3 regions of the Ruegeria sp. HKCCA5426 genome follow, and region 2 is predicted to be linked to each of the others. Evidence: riboswitches for the same ligand, from Rfam matches in the RefSeq annotation. Region 2 holds a riboswitch; each other region holds the start of a gene.

Region 1 (7,189 bases), on a different contig from region 2:
ACCAGTCTGCTTAGGGCCATCATCGGTGCGACAAATCCTTCTGCTGGCCATGTTTCCCGGGAGCCTGGGCTGAAAATCGGCTATGTGCCGCAAAAACTGCATGTTGACCCGACATTGCCGATCTCGGTTGCAAGGTTCATGCGTCTGACGCACCGTGTTTCAAAAGATGACTGCGCTGCGGCGCTGGCGGCGGCGGGTGTGCCGGATCTTTTGAAGCGCCAGATGTCCCAACTGTCCGGGGGCCAGTTTCAGCGCGTATTGCTGGCGCGGGCTTTGATCAATCGTCCCGACATCCTTTTGCTGGATGAAGCCACGCAAGGCCTCGACCAGCGAGGCTCGGCCAGTTTTTACCAGCAGATCGAGGCGGTGAGACAGGAAACCGGTTGCGCCATCCTGATGATCAGCCACGAGCTGCACGTTGTGATGAGTGCTTCGGACAGGGTGATCTGCCTCAATGGTCATGTCTGCTGCGAGGGGTCGCCTGCCGTGGTTGCTTCGGCACCAGAATACCGCGCCCTGTTTGGAACAGGCACCGGTGGCGCGCTTGCCCTGTATCGCCACGAACATGATCACAACCACGACCACTCTCACGAAGCGGCAGAATAATGCTTGATGATTTTATGACGCGGGCAACGCTCGCCGGTATTGGCGTGGCAATTGCAGCCGCCCCCCTTGGGTGTTTTGTGGTCTGGCGGCGTATGGCTTACTTTGGCGATGCCACCGCTCATGCTGCGATCCTGGGTGTTGCGCTGTCGCTGGCTTTCCAGATGTCGGTCTTTCTGGGCGCATTGGTTGTCGCGCTTATCATGGCGTTGGCCGTCACATTGCTGTCCGGTCGCGGTTATGCCATGGATACCCTTCTTGGAGTTATGGCGCATTCGTCGCTTGCCTTTGGCCTTGTCGCGGTGTCGTTTTTGTCGGGCATTCGCATCGACCTGATGGCCTATCTTTTTGGTGACATACTGTCAGTTTCGCGCACCGATCTTGTCGTGATCTGGGGCGGGGCCGCGCTGGTCGTCGCGTTGATCGTATGGCGATGGTCGCAACTGCTGACCGCTACGCTGAACGAAGAATTGGCCTACGCCACCGGGTTCGACCCCAAGCGCGAGCAGTTGATCCTAACTTTGTCACTGGCGGTTACGGTTGCTGTCGCGATCAAAGTTGTAGGCGTGTTGCTCATTGCCGCGATGCTGATCATTCCGGCGGCGGCCGCGCGCAGCCTGGCGCGATCTCCGGAAACGATGGCATTGATTGCCGCGGCAATCGGGGCTTTCTCGGCCGTAGCAGGACTTCGCTCAGCTTATGTGTTTGACACACCGGCGGGTCCCTCAATCGTCTGCGTGGCCGCGGTTTTGTTTGCCGGTTTCAGCCTCACGGGATGGCGGTCGCGAAGCGGGGTGTAGGACAATTATACTTTGGATTGGTCAATGGGGTTTTGCGTCTGCCAAAAATTGATTGGCTGCCACAATATTGTCGTTGACCTGACATGTGATCTCGGGCACTCGTTCGGATGATGGTTCCCGATGGTGCGCCCAAGGGATGAAAAGGGAATACGGTGAGGCCGCCATTTGGCGCCAAGTCCGTGACTGCCCCCGCAACTGTAAGCGGTGAGCGACGCCAACAACCCACTGGCCCAAGTGCCGGGAAGGATGGCCGAGCATCGACCCGCAAGTCAGGAGACCTGCCATCAAATGTTAACCAACCCGGGGCGGGGCGTCCTGGAAGGAGGCTTTGATGACACGAGCACATCGTGTTTACATTTCCGGCACTGTCTGCCCGCGCTTTGAAGCAGGCGGAGGAACCCATGCCGTCAGCGCCTGACCATTTTCTTCTCATCTGCAAAACATGTCAGGGTGAGGTACACGCGCAGGGCTTGTCCGACGCGCTGTTCGATCGTTTGCCAAATGGTTTTTCCATCCGCATGGTCGATTGCATGGCCGGATGCGCGCGGCCTGTGACTGTCGGATTTCAGGCAGTCGATAAAGCGCAGTACCTTTTTGGTGACATTCTTGATACGCAGGATATCCAGGCACTGACTGAGTTTGCCCACCAATACCAAAACAGCGCAGATGGCTGGACCAATGCGACCGAGCGTCCGGAAAAACTGTTCACAAAGACACTGTCCCGCATGCCCCAAATTCAAAAAGGGGTGTGTCCATGACCAACCCAGCTATTTTGGTTGCGCGTGATCTGACCCATCAGGTTCTTAGTGGCGATATACTGCTGCAGGGGGTCTCATTCACATTATGCGAAGGCGCAATCCTTGCAATTGCCGGGCCCAACGGGGCAGGCAAGACGACGCTTTTGAATCTGTTATGCGGCGCGCACGAGGTGAATCAGGGTGATGTTCTGGTCAACGGACGCAGCCTGAAACAGATGTCCGCACGGGATCGGGCGCGGACGATCGCCGTGGTCAGTCAGCAGGAGTTCCCGGATGGCAGGTTGCTGTTGCGGGATTATGTGGCGCTGGGCCAGATTCCGATCCGTGCAGACCGCTCTGCCGAGGAACACGCCGCGGATCTGGTCAGAATCCTGAGCCTTACCGGGCTTAGTGCTTTGGCCGAAAAAAAGATGGCCTTTCTGTCCGGGGGGGAACGCCAGCGCGCGCATATCGCCCGTGCTTTGGCCCAGAATCCTACGCTTTTGTTTCTGGACGAACCCACCAACCATCTGGATCCAGACACGAAGGGGCGGATGCTTTCGCTGGTCGCTGAACTGGGTATCACTGTGGTGATGATCCTGCATGATCTGGTGATGATCCCAGAATTTGCCACTCATGTGGCATTGATGAAAGATACACGGCTGACCGGTTTTGGGCTGGTCGCCGATGTGCTGACCCCGGACAGGGTTAGTGACACGTTTGGCGTCGATTACCTGTGCTTTCACCACGAAGGGCGCGTGATCCGGGCGCTGGATATCCGAAAAACCTCGATAACAACTTATGAATAGGAATATTTCTGAATGAAACAGATCTTGTCTGTGGCGTTGACCACCGTTTTGGCAGGTGGTGCCGTCGCGCACGAAGTCACAGTTGATAATTGCGGTGCGCCGCTGGTGTTCGACACCCAGCCCGAGCGTCTGGTTGTGCATGATATGAACATGACCGACATGGCCTTTGCGTTGGGTCTGCAGGACAAGATCGTGGGTCTGACCGGCATCACCGGCTGGTACAAGACCAGCCCCGAGTTTGACACGCTGCGCGGTGACATCCCCGAGCTTGCGCCGAAATACCCAACTGTTGAGAACCTTGTGGCGGTAGAGCCTGACCTGTTCTTCGCGGGTTGGTACTATGGGATGAAGCCGGGGGGCGACGTGACGCCCGACACGCTGGAACCCTTTGGCATCAAGACAATGATCCTAACGGAAAGCTGTGTGCATCTGGACAAGGACCGTCCCGAGGCCAGCATGGACCTGTTGTTTGATGATGTGCTTCGTCTGGGCGAGGTCATGCATGTTGAAGACAAGGCCGAGGCTCTGGTTTCCGGCTGGAAAGAGGAACTGGCAGCGATCCAGGCGCAGACTGCGGACCTGCCAAAACCCCGTGTTTTCCTGCTGGATGGGCCAGCCGACGCGCCCTTTACCGCGGGTAAATTCGCCATCCCTGACGCGATGATCGCTGCAGCTGGTGGTGCGAATGTCACTCATGACATGGACACAAGCTGGGGCCGCACCTCGTGGGAGGCTGTGGCAGCTTCGAACCCCGAATTTCTGGTGCTGCTGGATTATCAGACCGGCAACGGCGCGGAAGACACGTTCAAGTTTCTGCAGGAACACCCCGTGATGTCGCAGACCGACGCGGTCAGGAACGAGCGCTGGATTGGCCTACGTTACGAAGAACTGACTCCCGGACCCGCAAATATCGCGGCGATTTCGAAAATGGCCGACGCGATGCACCCGGGCCTGAACTAATATGGGCCGTTTTGGCCTGACACTCTTGCTGGGGGCGGTTGTTGTGACCGCCCTTTTGCTGGTTTCGACCATTTACGGCACGACGCAAATTCCAGCCGCGGTTGCGTTGGATGCGGTGATGCTGGGCACCGGCATGGCGGATGGCGAGGTGTCGCCGCTGCACCGCATTGTCTTTGACCTTCGCTTGCCGCGTGCATTGTTTGCGGCCGTGATCGGTGCAGGGCTGGGCGTTGTCGGCGTAGTGCTTCAGACCACAACACGCAACGACTTGGCTGATCCCTTCCTGTTCGGCCTTTCGTCGGGTGCGGCGGCGGGTGCGGTTATCGTCATTACGGTGACCGGCGACATCCTGGGATTCTGGACGCTGCCGCTGGCTGCATTTTGTGGCGGGCTTGTCGCGTCGGGAATTGTGCTGGCACTGGTTCACGGATTGCGCACCAGTGCGCCGGAAAAGCTTATCCTTGCGGGGTTGGCAGTTTCGTTTCTGTTTTCGGCGATCACGAACTATCTGATATTTGCGGGCGACAGTCGCGCCGCGCACTCGGTCATCTTCTGGATGCTGGGCGGTCTGGGTCTGGCCCGATGGGAGACATTTCCGCTGGTCTGCGCCGGGATGTTTCTGATCTTGATGTATGCCCTGTGGCGCAGTCGCTGGCTGGATGCGCTTTTGACCGGCGACTTGACGGCAGCGACGCTGGGCGTTCCGGTACAGGCATTGAGGTTCCGCATGTTTTTTGTAGCGGCACTAGCGACCGCCGTTTTTGTTTCGGTTGCGGGGGTCATCGGTTTTGTGGGGCTCATGGTGCCCCATATCGCACGTGGGATCGCTGGACCTTTGCACACCCGTCTTGTGCCCGCCGCCGCCATCGTCGGGGCGGCTTTGCTGACCGGTTCAGATATCCTCAGCCGCTTGTTGCTTGCGCCTCAGGAACTGCCAGTGGGTATTGTTACCACCTCGATAGGGTCGGTTTTTGTTTTTCTTTTGTTGTTTAAAACAGCAAGGGACACGAAGTGACGAAGGCACTTTTGTCTAGGTCGAAAAGTTTGCCTGCAATCTCGAGATGAGATTCCATTGCCAGGGGGGCTGCGCTAGGCGGCCCCCTCGGTCACGGCGACGGGAATATTCAGCCCCCCGATTTGCGCCAGCAGGTCAACGACCTGATCCACGCCCTTGCGATGCCGCAGCGAAGTGAACACGAATGGGCGACCGTTGCGCATCTTTGTTGCGTCTCGGTCCATCACCTCTAGCGACGCGCCAACATGCGGGGCCAGATCGGTCTTGTTGATGATCAGGACGTCCGATTTGGTGATCGCAGGACCGCCTTTGCGCGGAATCTCTTCACCCGCGGCCACGTCGATCACATAGAGCGTAACGTCCGCCAGTTCCGGGCTGAATGTGGCAGACAAGTTGTCGCCACCGCTTTCGATCAGAACGACCTCGACGTCGGGGTGACGCGCCTGCATCTCGGCAACGGCCGCAAGGTTGATCGAAGCATCCTCGCGAATGGCCGTATGCGGGCAGCCGCCGGTTTCGACGCCGATGATCCGGTCCTGCGGCAGAATTTGCATCCGCATCAGCGCCTCGGCATCTTCGCGGGTATAGATGTCGTTGGTGATCACGCCAACGGATACCTTGTCGCGCAGCGCTTCGGACAGGGCGGCGGTCAGAGTTGTCTTGCCTGCGCCAACAGGACCACCGATGCCCACGCGCAGGGGGCCGTTCATTTTGCTCATGTTCGGAACATCCTTGAATATTGAGTTTCGTGTTTCATCGACGCGACATCTGTCAGAAACACCGTCGACCCCAGATCATCCAGCCCCAAGGTCACAGCGCCCGTCGCCACATGCTGACACAAAGGCGTTAGATCGCGGATCATCCGCTGCCCTTCGGTTTGACCCAACGGTACCAAACGCGTCGCACACGCGACCAGATTGGACATGAAGGCCTGCAGGTACATCTGGGCCGTCAGGGCGAGCGGCAAGCCCTGTCGCTGTGCAGCGTATCCCACGGCGACCGGGTAGGTCAGGGTGCCCAGCTCCACCGCCCAGACATCTGCGGTTATGCCGCAAAACGCCTCTCCCAGCAGTCGAGTTTCCATCAACCGCTCGGACGAGGCGCAGAATGCGCGCGCAGCCTGATCCACCTCGGACAAGGAGGTGGTGGTCTGTGCCGAATACGCGGCTGAAAGAAATATGCAATCATTCCGGCCAGAGCCGTATTCGATCACATCGGCAACCCACTCCTTTGTGTCGGCGGCGTTGGCAACGCTGCCGCACTCGATCGCCCATTCCAGACCGTGTGAATACGCGAACCCTCCCACCGGATAAGCAGGCGAGAGCCATTGGGTCAGCGTCAGGATATCTGTGTCAGTGGGCGTGGCCATGGGTCCTGCCGTGGCCATAAGCACCACCTTCGGGGGTAAAGGGTTCCTGAACCTCACGCACCGTTGCGCCGATTTTCAGCAACATGTCGCGGATGACGTGGTCGATTTGGATCAGCAGGCGGTCCGCTTCGACCTGACAGGGTGTGTGGCGGTTGCCGATATGCCACGCGATGCGGGTCAGGTCGGGGGCCGTGACTTCCAGCAACGCTTCTGGCGCGGCCTGGATTTCGACCTCGCGCCCGTCGTCAAGGATCAGGGCACCGCCATGATCTAGCGAGGTTGTTTGTGACAGATCAATCAGAATCTGCTCACCGCTTTCACAGGTCAGCACCTTGCGGCGCAGAAAGCGATCTTCATAAGTCAGTGACAGGTGGTCGGCGGGGTCACCATGCGTATGGTCGGAATACTGCCGTGCCGTGCAGAGAAGGGCGGTCATGCGGTTGCCCCCCCTGCCAAAAGCCGTGTCAAAGCCAGATTGAATCCGCGAAGACGCGGTGTGGGATCCGGTCGCGTGTCAACCCGAGCTTGCGCAAGTCTTCGTCGCTGAGGGATTGAAGAAATCTGATCTGCTGAACGCGCGTTTGTGCGTCTGCCATCCGGATAAGAAACGAATAGATCGACGTCCCGAAGGATGCGATCAGTCCGGGTAGCGAAACGCGCGGGGTGGTTTGCGGTGCTGAATGTGCCATGTGGACCTTCAAACTTGTTGGTCCTCCCTTGGTCTTCATGATGTGTCATGTCGGCCTCATTTAGTAGTAGATGTTTGGTCATGGCTGCGTTGCGTATGCTGCAACGCAGCATGTCTCAGAACATGAAATAGCGTTGCGCCATGGGCAGAACCTCGGCGGGTTGGCAGGTCAGCAACTCGCCATCGGCGCGGACCTCATAGGTTTCGG
Region 2 (7,189 bases):
GAAAGCCAAGTAGCGACCCAGAGCTGCTTTCAAGAACTTGACGGAGCACTGAACAACCTAGTGAACCAACCACAGAACGCGGAGCACCAGCGCGCAGTATCAGAGAAACTGACCGCTCTGCGCCAATCACTCGAAGAATTCGTTTCAGAGTTCACTCCGCAAGACTATGATCGCGTTCTAGAAATTTCGTTCGACACTTTCGACCAAGAACTGGCTGACGAGATATCCAGAAAAATTCAAGAAAATGCGATGACGCCAAGTGTTGCTCGAGAATTCGTCCAAAAGCTATCGTCTGATCGCACTCAAACCTTTCAGCAACTCAATCAGTTTGCCTCAAATCTCAAGTTTTTCGGTTTCGGTTATCCAACTCCGACGGAAGGAACGACCGAAGTAGGCTTCCAGATACCGCGCGCAATCTTCGAAAATGAGTTCGAAAGTATGCTGGGCGAGCTTAAAGACATCCGAAATATGGTTCGCTTCTTTTCTGTTACTGCTACAGGCCAATATCAAAAAGCTTCTGTCGGCAGCATTTCGACTACAGACCCACTGTTTTTCCTTATCATGGCAAAGGAAATAGCTCTCATGTTCGGGGGCGTCGTAACTTGGGGAATCGGCGTCTGGTATTCTGTCGAGCAAATCAGAAAAACTCGAGCTGAAACCGCGCAGATCGAGGCCTTTACGCCAAAGGAGATCGAGGAGTTTTTCGACAAAAAGATTGAAAAAACCATCAAACTAGAAGTCGAGAAGAAGGTGGCATCTCTTCTTAAGGAGGGTAAAGCTACCAAAGCTCAACAGGGAGAGTTAAAAGGGCAACTGACTTGGGCACTTAACTCTCTGTTGGCGAAAATGGAGCGGGGCCTGACTATCGAACTGAGGATAGCGCCACCCAGCGAAACAGAGGAAGATGACGCGGACGAAACCGTTGATGAGAGTGAAGCCGAAATCTACGATCAACTGTTGGAAACGCAAAACCAGTTGATCTTCCCAGAGCCTAGTGATGACCCAATTCTCGGGATACCAAAGCTAAAAGATGATGAAGGTTAAGGCGATTTGGTTGTGAGAGAGTTCGCAACCAAATCCCGCAACAAATCCCGCAACATTTCTTGGTTACGAAGAATGCGAGGCTCGCTTAAGCATCTGTTTTTATTATCAATTAGTTCAGATTGGGTTCGATTTTAAAACAGGTACTCGCCTCCATTTTATTCTAAATCATCGACTTAGCTCTGTGGTGCTCGAGTTAAGCACTTAGGCAATAGCGCCCTCCCTGCGCCTAAGCCCATCAAGAAATGGCATTTTTGTTCCCGTAGGCCTTACCCTGCTTCTGTTGCTAGAAAAGCGATCCTGCCCACAGGAGGACCGCTGCGCGCCCGGTGGACAAGCGCGCGGCGGCAAGGTGACGGAATTCATGAATAACTAAACGGCGTTGCGACCCTGAGGGACGACCTCGTACCCTGGCTCTTCGGGTTCATCGTCTTCCATCTCGGGTGGAAACCCTGGGGCGCTGACATCCAGCCCCGTCGCATCCTCCAGGCGCCGGATAATGTTCGGCGAAAGCTCCCGCTCTCCGTAACGTGCGATGGCGTCGTCAAAAATGCGGATCATCAGCGGGTTCATTTCAAGCGGAACACCGGCGCGGTCTGCCACCTCCTGAAACAGGCCGATGTCCTTTTTCACAAGGTCCATTGTGAATGAGATATCCCGCGATCCGTTCAAAATGACCTGGCTTTCTGTCTCATGGACAAAGGATGTACCCGAAGAGATCTTGATGGCCTCATACGTGGTATTCAGGTCCATACCGGCCGCCTTGGCGGTGACCAATGCTTCGGCGCAAGTGATCAGATTCGCCGTGGCCAGATAGTTTGTCAGGACCTTCAGTACCGAGGCCGAGCCGAGATCACCGGTGTGCAGGATGCGCCGGCCCATTGTCGTCAGAAATGGCAGGATACGCTCAAAGGTATCCCGGTCACAGCCCGCAAAGATCGAGATGTTGCCCGTCGCAGCGCGGTGGCACCCGCCCGACACAGGGCAATCCACCGCTGCGCCGCCGCGTTCGATTACAAGGGCACCCAGCCGTTTGACCTCGGCCTCGTCGGTGGTGGACATCTCCATCCAGATCTTGCCGGTACGGACATTGGGCAGCATCTCTTGCATCACCGCATACGACGCGGCGGGTGATGGCAGGCAGGTAATGACCGCATCGCTGTCGCGCATCAACTGCGCAGGGCTTTCGGCGGCCTTTGCACCCTGCGCAACAAATTCAGCCACCAGATCGGGATTAAGATCATGCACGGTCAGGTCGATCCCGTTGCGAAGCAAGGATCCCGATAGTTTTCCACCCACATTGCCCAGCCCGATAAAGCCTACCTTCATGCGACATACCTCTCTTGTTTAGGACATGGCAGCATGACGCTTGCCCCCAAGTCATGCCGCCCAGCGACGCTGTCAGGTCGCTTTTTCACTCTGGTAGCGCAGATATCTGCGAGTCGCTTGACAATCCCCTGCCGGGTGCCGCATGTCCGATCCGTTGGTGTCCATCTGAGGATGGATGAAAAGGGAATGTGTCAGCGGGTCTTCCGTGAAACACAGCCGCCCCCGCGACCGTGACCGGAGAGGGTGCCCAAAGCCACTGGCCAAAAAGGTCGGGAAGGCGGGACATCTGACAGGGCTATGCCCCGATATCCGCAAGCCGGGAGACCTGCCAACGCCCGAAGATGTAACCGGACGGGGTGTTCCGGTGTCGGGTCCATGTCGCAACGCGTGGCCCGCATGAGACCCCGTCCCCCACAAAGAGGATTTGGGGGGATGAGAGACGTGACCGATACTGCACCAGTCGAGCTGCTGGTCTGCACCACCTGTCGCCGAGGACTGCCCGTCGAGGACGACGCGCAGCGGCCCGGCGCATTGCTGCACAAAGCCCTTGAACAGGCCACGCTGCCAGAGGGCGTTATCCTGAAAGCCGTAGAATGCCTGTCGAATTGTGATCAGGGCTGTTCCATCGTTCTACGCGGTGGGCCCGAACGCTGGACGTTCGTGTATGAGCACCTGAATGAAAGCGACCATGTCGAAACCATCGTCGAAGGTGCGACCAAGTACCTTGCGACCGAAGACGGCTTAGTCAAATGGCGCGAACGCCCCGAACATTTCCGCAAAAACTGCGCGGCCCGCATTCCCCCGATTGGAGCCCAGAAATGAGCAACTTGGAAAAACTCCCCGTCACCGTGATCACCGGCTTTTTGGGCTCGGGCAAAACAACTTTGGTTAAGCACCTGATGCAGAACCCGCAGGGCAAACGTCTGGCCGTGGTGGTCAATGAGTTCGGCGATGTTGGCGTCGATGGCGACATCCTGAAATCCTGCTCGATCCCGGATTGCCCGGCAGAGAACATCATGGAACTGGCGAACGGCTGCATCTGCTGCACCGTGGCCGACGACTTCATCCCGACCATCGAAGCTCTGATGGCGCTGGAGCCGCGTCCCGATCACATCCTGATCGAAACCTCTGGCCTCGCCCTGCCCAAGCCGCTGCTGAAGGCGTTCGACTGGCCCGATATCCGTTCGAAAATCACCGTCGATGGCGTGATCGCGCTGGCCGATGCCGAGGCTGTGGCTGCCGGTCGCTTTGCGCCGAATGTCGAGGCCGTGGACGCTCAGCGTCTGGCCGATGACTCGATTGACCATGAAACGCCCCTATCCGAGGTGTTTGAGGATCAGATTTCCTGCGCCGATATCATCCTGCTGACCAAGCCGGATCTGGCCGGTCCCGAAGGCGTCGCCAAAGCGCGCGAGATCATCGCCGCCGAGTCCCCTCGCCCGCTGCCTGTGGTTGAGGTTGCCGAAGGTGCCGTGGACGTCCGTGTTGTGTTAGGACTTGAAGCGGCTGCCGAGGATGACATGGATGCGCGCCCCAGCCATCATGACGGTCACGACGACCACGAACATGACGATTTCGAAAGCATCATCGTCGAACTGCCCGAACAGGCCGACCCGGCCGATCTGGTGGCCAAAATCGAACGTCTGGCGTCTGAACTGAACATCCTGCGCGTCAAAGGCTATGCCGCCGTTCAAGGCAAACCGATGCGCCTGCTGGTGCAGGCCGTGGGCGCGCGCGTGCGTCATCAGTATGATCGCCTTTGGGAACCGGATGAGGCGCGCCGCTCGCGGTTGGTCGTCATCGCCGAGCATGACGATATAAAGGAAGCGGAAATCCGTGATATCCTTGTGGGTGTGAAAGAGGCCGCCGAGTAAATCATGCACGTCGTCTTCCGCGAAAGCCACGGGCTCGAGGAATCCGAGACCCCGACCGATCTGGGCCAGAGCCCGGCGGATTTGGTGGTGCTTTCTTTTTCCGACAGTGACCTAGGCGCATTCGCGGCGGGCTGGCATCGCGGTGGCGGGCCCGAGGGGCGGATGCCGACCCTGCGGCTGGCCAATCTGACGGCGCTGAAACATCCTCTGTCCGTTGACACCTATGTGGAGCAGACTTTGGAGGGTGCCAAGGGTATCCTGATCCGCCTGATTGGCGGGGTGCCCTATTGGGCCTATGGCTTGCAACAGGTTCTGGCGCTGGCGCAGGCCAAAGGAATTGCTGTGGCCGTGCTGCCCGCCGATGGGCGCGAGGATACGCGGCTGGATGACTATTCCACCCTGCCCGTGTCAACCCTGCAGCGCTTGGCACATCTGTGCGACACGGGGGGCGAGGTCGCAGCACAAGCCGCTTTGGCGCAGATGGCGCTGGCAGCGGGGTTGTATGCGGGTCCGGTGATGGGGGCCAAGACCATCCCCGACTGCGGTGTTTGGTGCCCGGATCGCGGCGTGATCCCGGCAGAACAGGCGTTTTCCGGCCATGCGAAACGCGTTGTGGTCAGTTTCTACCGCGCCTATCTCACATCCGCAGACACCGCCCCCGTGGCGGCCCTGATCCGCAGCCTGCGTGCGCGCGGGTTTCAGGCTGTGGGCCTGTTCGCCCCCTCGTTGAAAGCCCCCGCCGCCGCCGACTGGCTGCGCGACACCATCGTATCGCTTTCTCCGTCGGCGATCCTCAACGCCACGTCTTTCTCGGGAAAGGGCGCCTCTGGTACCTCGCCCTTGGACGCAGCGAATGTCCCCGTGTTTCAGGTCGCGCTGGCCACCTCACGCCGCAAAGCCTGGGCCGAGGCGGAACGAGGTCTGTCCCCCGCCGACCTTGCCATGCATGTCGTTCTGCCCGAGGTGGACGGGCGGATCAACGCAGGCATCGCCTCGTTCAAGGAACCGGGCAAGCGTGATCCGCATCTGGAATATTCCCGCTTTGCCCACCGGGCCGAGGAGGAACGGATCGAAGCTATCCTTGACCGCGTCACCGGCTGGCTGAATCTGCAGGACAAACCCAAATCCGATCGGTTGCCTGCGCTGGTGTTGTCCACCTATCCCGGCAAGGACTGGCAGATGGCCCATGCGGTTGGTCTGGACGCGCTGGCCTCGGCCGAGGCGATGCTGCGTGACCTTCGGGCCGAGGGCTACGATACCGCGCCCGCCGAACCAATTGCCGATACGCTTCTGGACGCGCGCATTTCATGGCCACTGACTGAGTATCAAACCGCACTGGCGGACCTGCCCGAACAACTGCGCACCGACCTGCAAACGGTCTGGGGCGCACCCGAGGATGATCCCGCCTGCACTGACGGCGCATTCCACTTCACCGCCCTGCGCCGGGGCAAAGCTCTGGTCGCGCTGCAACCCGAACGCGGCACGCCTGAATTGCGCGATGACGATTATCATGATCTCTCGCGCACCCCGCGCCACAGCTATGTTGCGTTTTACCTGTGGCTCCGCAAAAGCCTTGGCGCCGATGCGCTGATCCATATCGGTGCGCATGGCACATTGGAATGGTTGCCGGGTAAATCCGTCGCCCTGTCCGCTGCTTGCTGGCCCGAAGCACTGATCCGCGATCTGCCCGTGATCTACCCCTTCATCGTCAACGACCCCGGCGAGGCCGCGCAGGCCAAACGCCGGATCGGCGCGGTTACGCTGGGCCACATCCCACCCGCGCTGAAGGAAAGCGGCACGCCGGATCGGATGGTGCGGCTGGAATCCCTGTTGGACGAATTCTCGAACGCCGACGGTCTGGACCCCAAGCGCCGTGACCGGCTGCAAGAGGATATCCGGGATGAGGCGCAGGCCATCGGGTTGGAAAGCGATCTAGGGTTGGATCAGGCCACCTGCACCGCCGAGGCGATCACCCGCATCGACCGCTTTGTCTGCGACATCAAGGAAAGCCAGTTTGGCGACGGTCTGCACATCTTTGGCCGCGTGCCAGAAATCACTGGCAGTTTCGATCCCGCGCCCTCGGCCCAATCTGAACGAAGCGCTCTGATCGACGCGCTGGCCGGAAAGCGGATCGAAGCTGGGCCGTCCGGTTCGCCTTATCGCGGGCGCTCGGACGTGCTGCCTACGGGCCGTAACCTCTATACCACCGACCCGCGTTCGGTCCCGACCCGCGCGGCTTATGCGCAGGGCGTCAAACTGGCCGAGGAGCTTGTGCGGCGACATTTGCAAGAGGAAGGCGATTACCCAAAAGGCCTAATCGTTGACCTTTGGGGGTCAGCCACCATGCGCACGGCGGGTGAGGAATTCGCCATGGCGCTGCATCTGCTGGGCGTCAAACCGGTCTGGGACAAGGGGTCTGAGCGGGTTTCGGGGATTGAGGTTCTGCCGATCACCGACCTCAGCCGTCCGCGTCTGGATGTGACGCTGCGGGTCTCGGGCCTGTTCCGCGACGTATTCCCGACGCTTTCGGCGCTCTACGGCCAGGCGATCCGGGCGTTGTCGGCGCGGGACGAGGCCGCTGACTGGAACCCTTATGCCGGTCACGAACCCGCCGCCCGCGTCTATGGCCCCGCGCCTGGCAGCTATGGCGTGAACATGACGCAATTGTCGGAAATCTACACCGACGAAGCGCGCGCGCAGGCGGGCGAGGCATGGCTGGACGCCAGTTCCTACGCGCTGGAAGGCGAGCATATTGCGCAAGACAAGGACGGCATCACCCAGCGCGTCGCCAAAGCTGACAGCTTTGTTCACCTACAGGACCTGACGGAAACCGACCTGCTGCTGGCCAATGACTACGCCACGCACGAGGCCGGGTTCGCCGCCGCCAAGAAGATTACCGGCGGCGCGGCGCAGCTCTATCATCTGGACAATACCAACCCCGACAC
Region 3 (7,189 bases), on a different contig from region 2:
AGGTATAGACACCGCGACTAAACGCCCAATTCAAGAACTTGTTGCACGGAATCGACCAAATGACCAAACGTATCGCATTTCAGGGAGAACCCGGCGCCTATAGTCACGAGGCCTGCCGCAATGCCCGCCCCGACATGGAGGCCCTGCCCTGCCGCACATTCGAGGATGTGATCGAATCGGTCCGATCGGGTGAAGCTGATCTGGCGATGCTGCCGGTGGAAAACACGACCTATGGCCGCGTCGCCGACATACACCGTCTACTGCCCCATAGCGGCCTGCACATCATTGACGAGGCATTTGTCCGGGTTCACATCAATCTACTGACCGTTCCGGGCGCCAAGCTTGAAGATATTACCGAGGCGCACTCTCATCTGGTTTTGCTGCCGCAATGTGCAGAGTTCCTGAAGAAGCACGGAATCAAAGGCCGTGTCAGCCCGGACAATGCCCGCGCCGCCCGCGAAGTTTCAGAGCAGGGCGATCTGCATTCGGCGGCGCTGGCCAGTGAACTGGCTGGCGAAATTTACGGCCTGAACGTCATGGCCCGACACATTGAAGATCGCGACAACAACACCACCCGGTTTCTGGTCATGTCGCATCAGGCGGATATGTCCCGGCGTGGCGAACACGGCATGATCACCAGCTTTGTCTTTCAGGTGCGCAATATTCCTGCGGCGCTGTACAAGGCGATGGGCGGATTCGCGACCAATGGCATCAACATGACCAAGCTGGAAAGTTACATGGTGGATGGATCATTCACCGCCACGCAATTCTACGCGGACATCGTCGGACACCCGGAAGACCGGAATGTAAAACTGGCGATGGAAGAGCTGGAGCACTTTACCACCAACGTCGAGATTCTGGGCGTCTACCCGGCTGCCCAGCCGCGCGGCTAGCAGCTTTTTCCTGCGGCGCCTGCCAAATCCGGTCCGATGCCATGATGATGTCGTTCTTCCATCTCTCTGGCGAATTCGCTTAGGCGCGCCTGAAACCGACGCCGGAACCGGTTTTGACCCAGCCGGAGGGATTGCAGGAAAAGCCGGGCAGGCAGCGACTTGGCCGCGAGTGACATGTCCACTTCCAGGCGAGTGCGGCGCTGCGACAAGGCCATAAACTCGACGGTCGTCGTGCCGTTCAGTCCTTTTCCCGTCGCCTCGAACCGCATCTGTGATGGCGGATCGCATTCGGCCATCACGATCTCGACCTGCCGCGGTTTGCCACGCAGCCTGAATTCCGTTGTCCAGGTTGTTCCGGGGACCACGCCCATATGGCCGGTCAGGCGCCGCACTTCGATTCCCCGGCGCATCGCCATTCGTTCAAAACGCTCAAAATCAGTGACCATCTCGAACACGGCGTTGATCGGGGCTTGGATATCTTCACGCGCAGTGAATTGCATTTCAGTTCGCGGCTCTCTTACTTGTCAGCCCAGTATTTTGTCAGTCCAGCGTGTCCGCAAGCCAGTTTTGCAAAAGGAAATGTGCAATGGCACCTTTACGCGCAGGCAGAAGGTTTGGGTGTTCGCCCGCGAAGGCCTGCATCATCTCTGACTTGCTGACCCACATCGCGTCTTCAATCTCAACCGGATCAATTTTGATCTCTTTGGACAGCGCCTCACCCGCGCAGCCAAACATCAGCGAAGCGGGAAAGGGCCAAGGCTGGCTGGACAGGTAAGAGACCCGGCCAACAGGCACGCCCGCCTCTTCCATGACTTCGCGCCTGACGGCGGCTTCCAGTGTCTCACCCGGTTCGACAAACCCGGCAAGCAGCGAATACATCCCCTCGGGCCAGCCCGGTGATCGACCGACCAGAACCGTTTCTCCGTGTGTGATCAGCATGATGACAACCGGATCTGTGCGTGGAAAATGGTGCCCACCGCAACTGGGGCAGCTACGCTGCCATCCGGCCTGCGTCATTTCGCTGGCCGCACCGCACCGGGCACAAAACCGATGCGTTTCGTGCCAGCCAATCACAGCCTTGGCCGAGGCCGCCAATTCTGCGTCACGCGGGGACAGGCGGGTCATAATGCGGCGCAGTTCGGCAAAGACGAACCCATTGGGCAGACCGGGATGCTGCTGCTCGGACCTGTCAAAGAAACCGCCGACCTGCGAGATATCCAGATCATAGGCGGCCCAGTTCGAAATATCGACGGCAAACACGGGCGCGTCGTCGGACAAGCCCAAAAATATCGGCTCCTCCGTGATACCGCCGGGTCCGTTGTTCACCAGTTGATGCGTCATTGGGATGAAACCCAGCCGATCCAGCGCCTCCCCCTGAACCAACAGCTTGCCACGCCACAGCAAAATGCACCGTGCCTCGGGATTCGCGCGCGCCAGCGCGATCTCATCTGCGTCTGCGCGAATATGCGCTGCACGATCCAGGCCAGAGCCACCAAACGTCACATGTTCCGCGTTTTTCATTGCAGTTCCTTCGGATTTTCCGCACAGGGCTGCCATGGCAGCCACGACGTTGCAATGGCTTTTCAGCTTCTTATGAAAAAGTTCCAGTGCCGCTGAAAAGCCTTAGCCTGACCTTGAAATTTGCACCTGATACGCTTTTTGTTGAAATTGATTAATAAAAAACTGCCAAAAGTAGAGTAGTGAAACCTCCCTCTTCCTTAATGACAGCGCAGATCCGGATATTGGCGACAACCGATCTGCACATGAATTTGACCGGATTCGACTATTATGCGGACACTACTGACCCTTCGATCGGCCTGAGCAGAACCGCAAGTCTGATCAAAGCGGCCCGAACGCAGGCCCAGTCTCAAGGGCGCCTTGTCTTGCTGTTCGACAATGGTGACGCCCTTCAAGGTGCGCCCATTGGTGAATGGGCCGTGGCGCAGACCGACAGCCGTCACATCCTGATGCAAGCCTTTGATGACCTTGGTTATGACGCCGTTGGATTGGGAAACCATGACTTTGGGTTCGGGCTTGAGGTACTGGACCGCATAGTCGCCCAAGCCACGTGCCCGGTCATTTGCAGCAATACCACCAGAGCCGACCGCCCGGCAAGCTGGCAGGCGCATACGATTCTTGACCGGAACATCAAAATGCAGGGGCAAGATCTGGTTTTGAAAATCGGTGTGTTCTCTGTCCTCCCACCGCAGACGGCCAAGTGGGAAGCGCACCGCCTGAAAGGTGCCGTTTCGGTAGAGGACATCCTGACGTGCGCCCATCGAAAAACGCGGGAATTGCGATCCGGGGGATGCGATCTGATTGTGGCACTTGCCCATACAGGGCTTGGCGCCGCTGCACCCGCGCCCAACCTTGAGAATGCGGCTATCCCCCTGGCAGCGGTGCCCGGAATTGATGCGATTATTGCTGGGCATTCCCACTTGACCCTGCCCGGCTCTGCTCATCAGGGTCTGAAGCATGTAGACCCACAACACGGTCTTGTTCACGGAAAACCGGTTGTGATGCCGGGCGCGGCCGGTTCGCATCTGGGCATCATTGACCTGACGTTGCACCAAAAAGACGCGGGCGGGTGGTCGATTGGGAACCAACATGTGGAACTGCATTCTGTTTCACCAGCGACGCCCGCGGCCCCGACGGAAGAGGACACTGATCTGAAGCGTCTGTTCGCACAAGCACATAAAGAGACACGGTTGCACTCGGCCAAGCCTGTCGGCGAAACGCGTCAGAATTTGCACAGTTATTTCAGCTTCTGTGCGCCGGACAGGGGGGCTTGCGCTGGTCGCGGCAGCGCAAGCCGCCGCGTTGCGCCCCTTCCTAAAAGGAACAACGCACGAGGGCCTACCGGTTCTGTCAGCCGTATCGCCTTCGAAATTCGGAGGGCGCGCAGGGCCACGATCCTTTACCGACGTTCCGGCGGGTCAAATCCGGCTTCGCCATGTCAACGACCTGAACATCTTTCCAAACGAAATGCAGGCCGTCGTGGTTTCGGGCGCGCAGATTAGAGACTGGCTTGAGATGTCGGCTGGCGTGCTCAATCAAATGCACGCAGGTCAACAAATCGAACTGCGGAATTCCGCTCGCGCCGGTTACAATTTTGATATCCTGCACGGCCTTAGCCACCAGATCGACCTTGGTATGCCCGCGCGGTTCGACGCGGGCGGCAATTTGACGAATTCATCGCATAACCGCGTCAAGAATATTCGCCTTGCCGAGCACCCTATCGACGATCAGCAATCCTTTGTTGTTGCCCTCAACAACTACCGGGCCAGCGGAGGTGGGCATTTCCCCTTCGTAGACACCGCAAGGCAGATTCCGTTACCAGTTTTGTCGATCCAATGCATTGTTCGGGATTATGTCGCGGGCCGCCTTCCCGCGGATCCGTTGGCGGATGCGCCGCGGCCATTCACACTCAGACCGCTATCCGGGGCGTTTGCGATTCTCAGAACCAGTCCCAAGGCGCAGCACCATTTAGCTGAATTGCAGACGTATAACCCGTCAGTCATTGGGCGCGATGACGATGGTTTTTTACTAATCCGGCTTACGCTGTGACGGGTTGTCATCCGCAAACGAAATGCATATATCCACCCCTGAGAGGTTGGCGCGGGCGAGCGCCTCGCCAACCTGGTCAGGTCCGGAAGGAAGCAGCCACAACGAGCCCCGCTTGGGTCGATGTCCAACCTCTCACTTCCCCCCACATGCTTAAGGCTATTCCGCGATCCGGCATGAACAAGCCCGCCGCCCTATCGGGAAGACAACCCTGCGTCTAAAGCGGTGACAAAGCCCGCTTGACTCGGACCGATTTCACCGGATAGCGATGACTTGATGGTTCTCGACCCGGCTTACCGGGAAGGGATGAAAAGGGAACACGGTGCGGTCCTACCCCGGCGATGCCGAAACGGACCAATGCCGCGACTGCCCCCGCAACTGTAAGCGGTGAGCAATGCCGAGACACCACTGGCCCAACGGCTGGGAAGGTCGGCAAAGCGATGACCCGCAAGTCAGGAGACCTGCCATCTGACTGAAACCGAAACTCGGGCGGGGTGTCCGGGCAGGTCAAAGCCGCACAAAGCGACCTGACCCACGCCCCCCGTCCATCGCGCGGAGGGCGTACAATGATCTGGAAGACAAAAACGCACGAGTTTTCTGCAACAATTTGTCAGAAAACCGGCAAACCGTGTCCGGCCTTGGCAAGGATGGCACGTGCCATGGCGGACGCGATAGCAACAGCGCAGCCTGTCACAACCAAAGAGTTCGAGGTCGAAGGCAGCGGAGAGCTTTCGCATTGCGCAGAAGGGTGCACAGCACGGTTTCGCGCCCATTCAGATCTGATCAGGGTATATTGTGGAACGGCCCTGGAAACCCCGACAACAAAGTTGGACGATTACGCCGACATGATGTTCGGGACCAGCCTGTCGGCCATGCCAACCGGAACGCTGTCCGATATGCCCTGCGCAATGCTCGAGGTTACAACCTTGGGACTGCGTCCCGCGGCTGGTGACCCACAACCAGCCATGGCGTGACGTCAAAGCCCGGTTGATGCCGGTGCCGTGGCCCAAGCCATCTGCGCGTCGGTTTCGACGGCGCACGGCCGGACAGCGCGCAACCGGCGCAGCGCCTTATCCGGGGCTTCACCGCCTTCGACCAGCAAGCGCAACACAATCATGCCGGACCGCCCGCATCCGCCCCGGCAATGAACCAAGACCCGTCCACCCGCAGACAGGACGCGGTGTGCATCGGTGCTGGCGTTTGGCCAATCACACCTTACGTTCGATGACGGTGCGCCAAAATCCTGCACCGGAAGATGAACCCAAGTGATTGCGCGGCTCTGCAGGTCGCGCCAGAGGTTGTGCGCTCCTGCGGCTTCCAACTCACCGGAGGTTGTCATCGAAATCACCATGACTGGGCGCCATTGCATGATCCGCTCAAGATCCCCGGCAAAGTCGCCGAGCCGACCTGGCATTTGCGCCAAGCCCAACAGACCGGACCGAACCGGCATTGAGTAAATTTCAAACCTGTCCAAGGTGCGCACTCTGCCCGAAGGAAATGGCTGGGCAAGCCGATACACGCCCACCCGAACCTGTATCCAATGCGCCGCAGTAATCCAAATCGAATTTCATCGCTCCCTGCGGTGGACGTGAGCGGCAGGGGTCACTACGCTGCAAAGCTGATACGAATCCGACAGAGCAGACATGACCGAAACACCAAGCCCCGCCTATCAGGTGCTCGCCCGCAAATACCGTCCTGAAACTTTTGCCGACCTCGTGGGCCAGGACGCCATGGTACGCACCCTGAAAAACGCGTTCGAGGCCGACCGGATAGCGCAGGCCTTTGTCATGACCGGCATTCGCGGTACCGGCAAAACCACCACCGCGCGGATCATTGCCAAGGGCATGAACTGCATCGGACCAGACGGTGAAGGCAAAGCGACAATCGAACCCTGCGGCCAGTGCGAACACTGCGTGGCCATCATGGAGGGCCGCCATGTCGACGTAATGGAGATGGACGCCGCAAGCCGCACCGGTGTGAACGACATTCGCGAGATCATCGAAAGCGTCCGCTATCGTGCCGCCAGTGCGCGCTACAAGATATACATCATCGACGAAGTTCACATGCTGTCGAACAGCGCGTTCAACGCTTTGCTCAAAACCCTTGAAGAACCGCCAGAGCATGTGAAGTTCATCTTTGCCACAACCGAAATCCGCAAGGTTCCGGTGACGGTCCTGTCGCGGTGTCAACGCTTCGACCTGCGCCGGATCGAACCCGAAGACATGATCGGCCTGCTGAAAAAAATCGCAACTGCCGAGAACGCTCAGATTGCCGAGGACGCCTTGGCGCTGATCACTCGTGCGGCGGAAGGTTCGGCCCGGGATGCGACCTCGCTGCTGGATCAAGCCATTTCGCATGGTGCCGGGGAAACCAGCGCGGATCAGGTGCGGGCCATGCTGGGGTTGGCTGATCGCGGGCGGGTGCTGGACCTGATGGACATGATCCTGCGCGGCGATACCGCCGGAGCGTTGACGGAGCTTGGCGGTCAATATGCCGAAGGTGCCGACCCGCTGGCCGTACTGCGCGATCTGGCCGAGATCACGCATTGGGTCTCGGTGGTCAAGATTACGCCGGACGCAGCCGAAGATCCGACAGTCTCGCCTGACGAACGCGCCCGGGGCGTCCAGATGGCCGAGGCCCTTCCCATGCGCATTCTGACCCGGATGTGGCAGATGTTGCTGAAAGCACTCGAAGAAGTTTCGGCAGCGCCCAATGCCATGATGTCCGCAGAA

Evidence for each region. Region 2 has a riboswitch for cobalamin ahead of GOV87_RS03355 (DUF1636 domain-containing protein). Riboswitches for the same ligand answer to the same signal wherever they lie in the genome.
Region 1: it holds a riboswitch for cobalamin, as region 2 does, so the genes downstream of both, GOV87_RS06725 (DUF1636 family protein) here and GOV87_RS03355 (DUF1636 domain-containing protein) in region 2, are expected to answer to the same signal.
Region 3: it holds a riboswitch for cobalamin, as region 2 does, so the genes downstream of both, GOV87_RS05955 (hypothetical protein) here and GOV87_RS03355 (DUF1636 domain-containing protein) in region 2, are expected to answer to the same signal.

Annotation. Positions count from the first base shown of each region.
Region 1 covers NZ_WQGH01000003.1:321,085-328,273, forward strand. Annotated here, with positions in the region: gene GOV87_RS06715 (metal ABC transporter ATP-binding protein) at 1-606, shown strand, start outside; gene GOV87_RS06720 (iron chelate uptake ABC transporter family permease subunit) at 606-1,403, shown strand; cobalamin riboswitch at 1,498-1,704, shown strand; gene GOV87_RS06725 (DUF1636 family protein) at 1,805-2,161, shown strand; gene GOV87_RS06730 (ABC transporter ATP-binding protein) at 2,158-2,949, shown strand; gene GOV87_RS06735 (ABC transporter substrate-binding protein) at 2,962-3,909, shown strand; gene GOV87_RS06740 (iron ABC transporter permease) at 3,911-4,924, shown strand; gene ureG (urease accessory protein UreG) at 4,999-5,643, opposite strand; gene GOV87_RS06750 (urease accessory protein UreF) at 5,640-6,311, opposite strand; gene GOV87_RS06755 (urease accessory protein UreE) at 6,277-6,729, opposite strand; gene GOV87_RS06760 (hypothetical protein) at 6,758-6,982, opposite strand; gene ureC (urease subunit alpha) at 7,098-7,189, opposite strand, start outside.
Region 2 covers NZ_WQGH01000002.1:160,988-168,176, forward strand. Annotated here, with positions in the region: gene GOV87_RS03345 (hypothetical protein) at 1-1,044, shown strand, start outside; gene GOV87_RS03350 (NAD(P)-dependent oxidoreductase) at 1,414-2,370, opposite strand; cobalamin riboswitch at 2,509-2,718, shown strand; gene GOV87_RS03355 (DUF1636 domain-containing protein) at 2,803-3,192, shown strand; gene cobW (cobalamin biosynthesis protein CobW) at 3,189-4,244, shown strand; gene cobN (cobaltochelatase subunit CobN) at 4,248-7,189, shown strand, end outside.
Region 3 covers NZ_WQGH01000003.1:164,175-171,363, reverse strand. Annotated here, with positions in the region: gene GOV87_RS05980 (prephenate dehydratase) at 60-893, shown strand; gene GOV87_RS05975 (SRPBCC family protein) at 890-1,393, opposite strand; gene nudC (NAD(+) diphosphatase) at 1,434-2,414, opposite strand; gene GOV87_RS20640 (hypothetical protein) at 2,657-3,913, shown strand; gene GOV87_RS20400 (5'-nucleotidase C-terminal domain-containing protein) at 3,834-4,460, shown strand; RNA gene ffs (signal recognition particle sRNA small type) at 4,500-4,598, shown strand; cobalamin riboswitch at 4,718-4,941, shown strand; gene GOV87_RS05955 (hypothetical protein) at 5,117-5,431, shown strand; gene GOV87_RS05950 (dual specificity protein phosphatase family protein) at 5,434-5,931, opposite strand; gene GOV87_RS05945 (DNA polymerase III subunit gamma/tau) at 6,101-7,189, shown strand, end outside.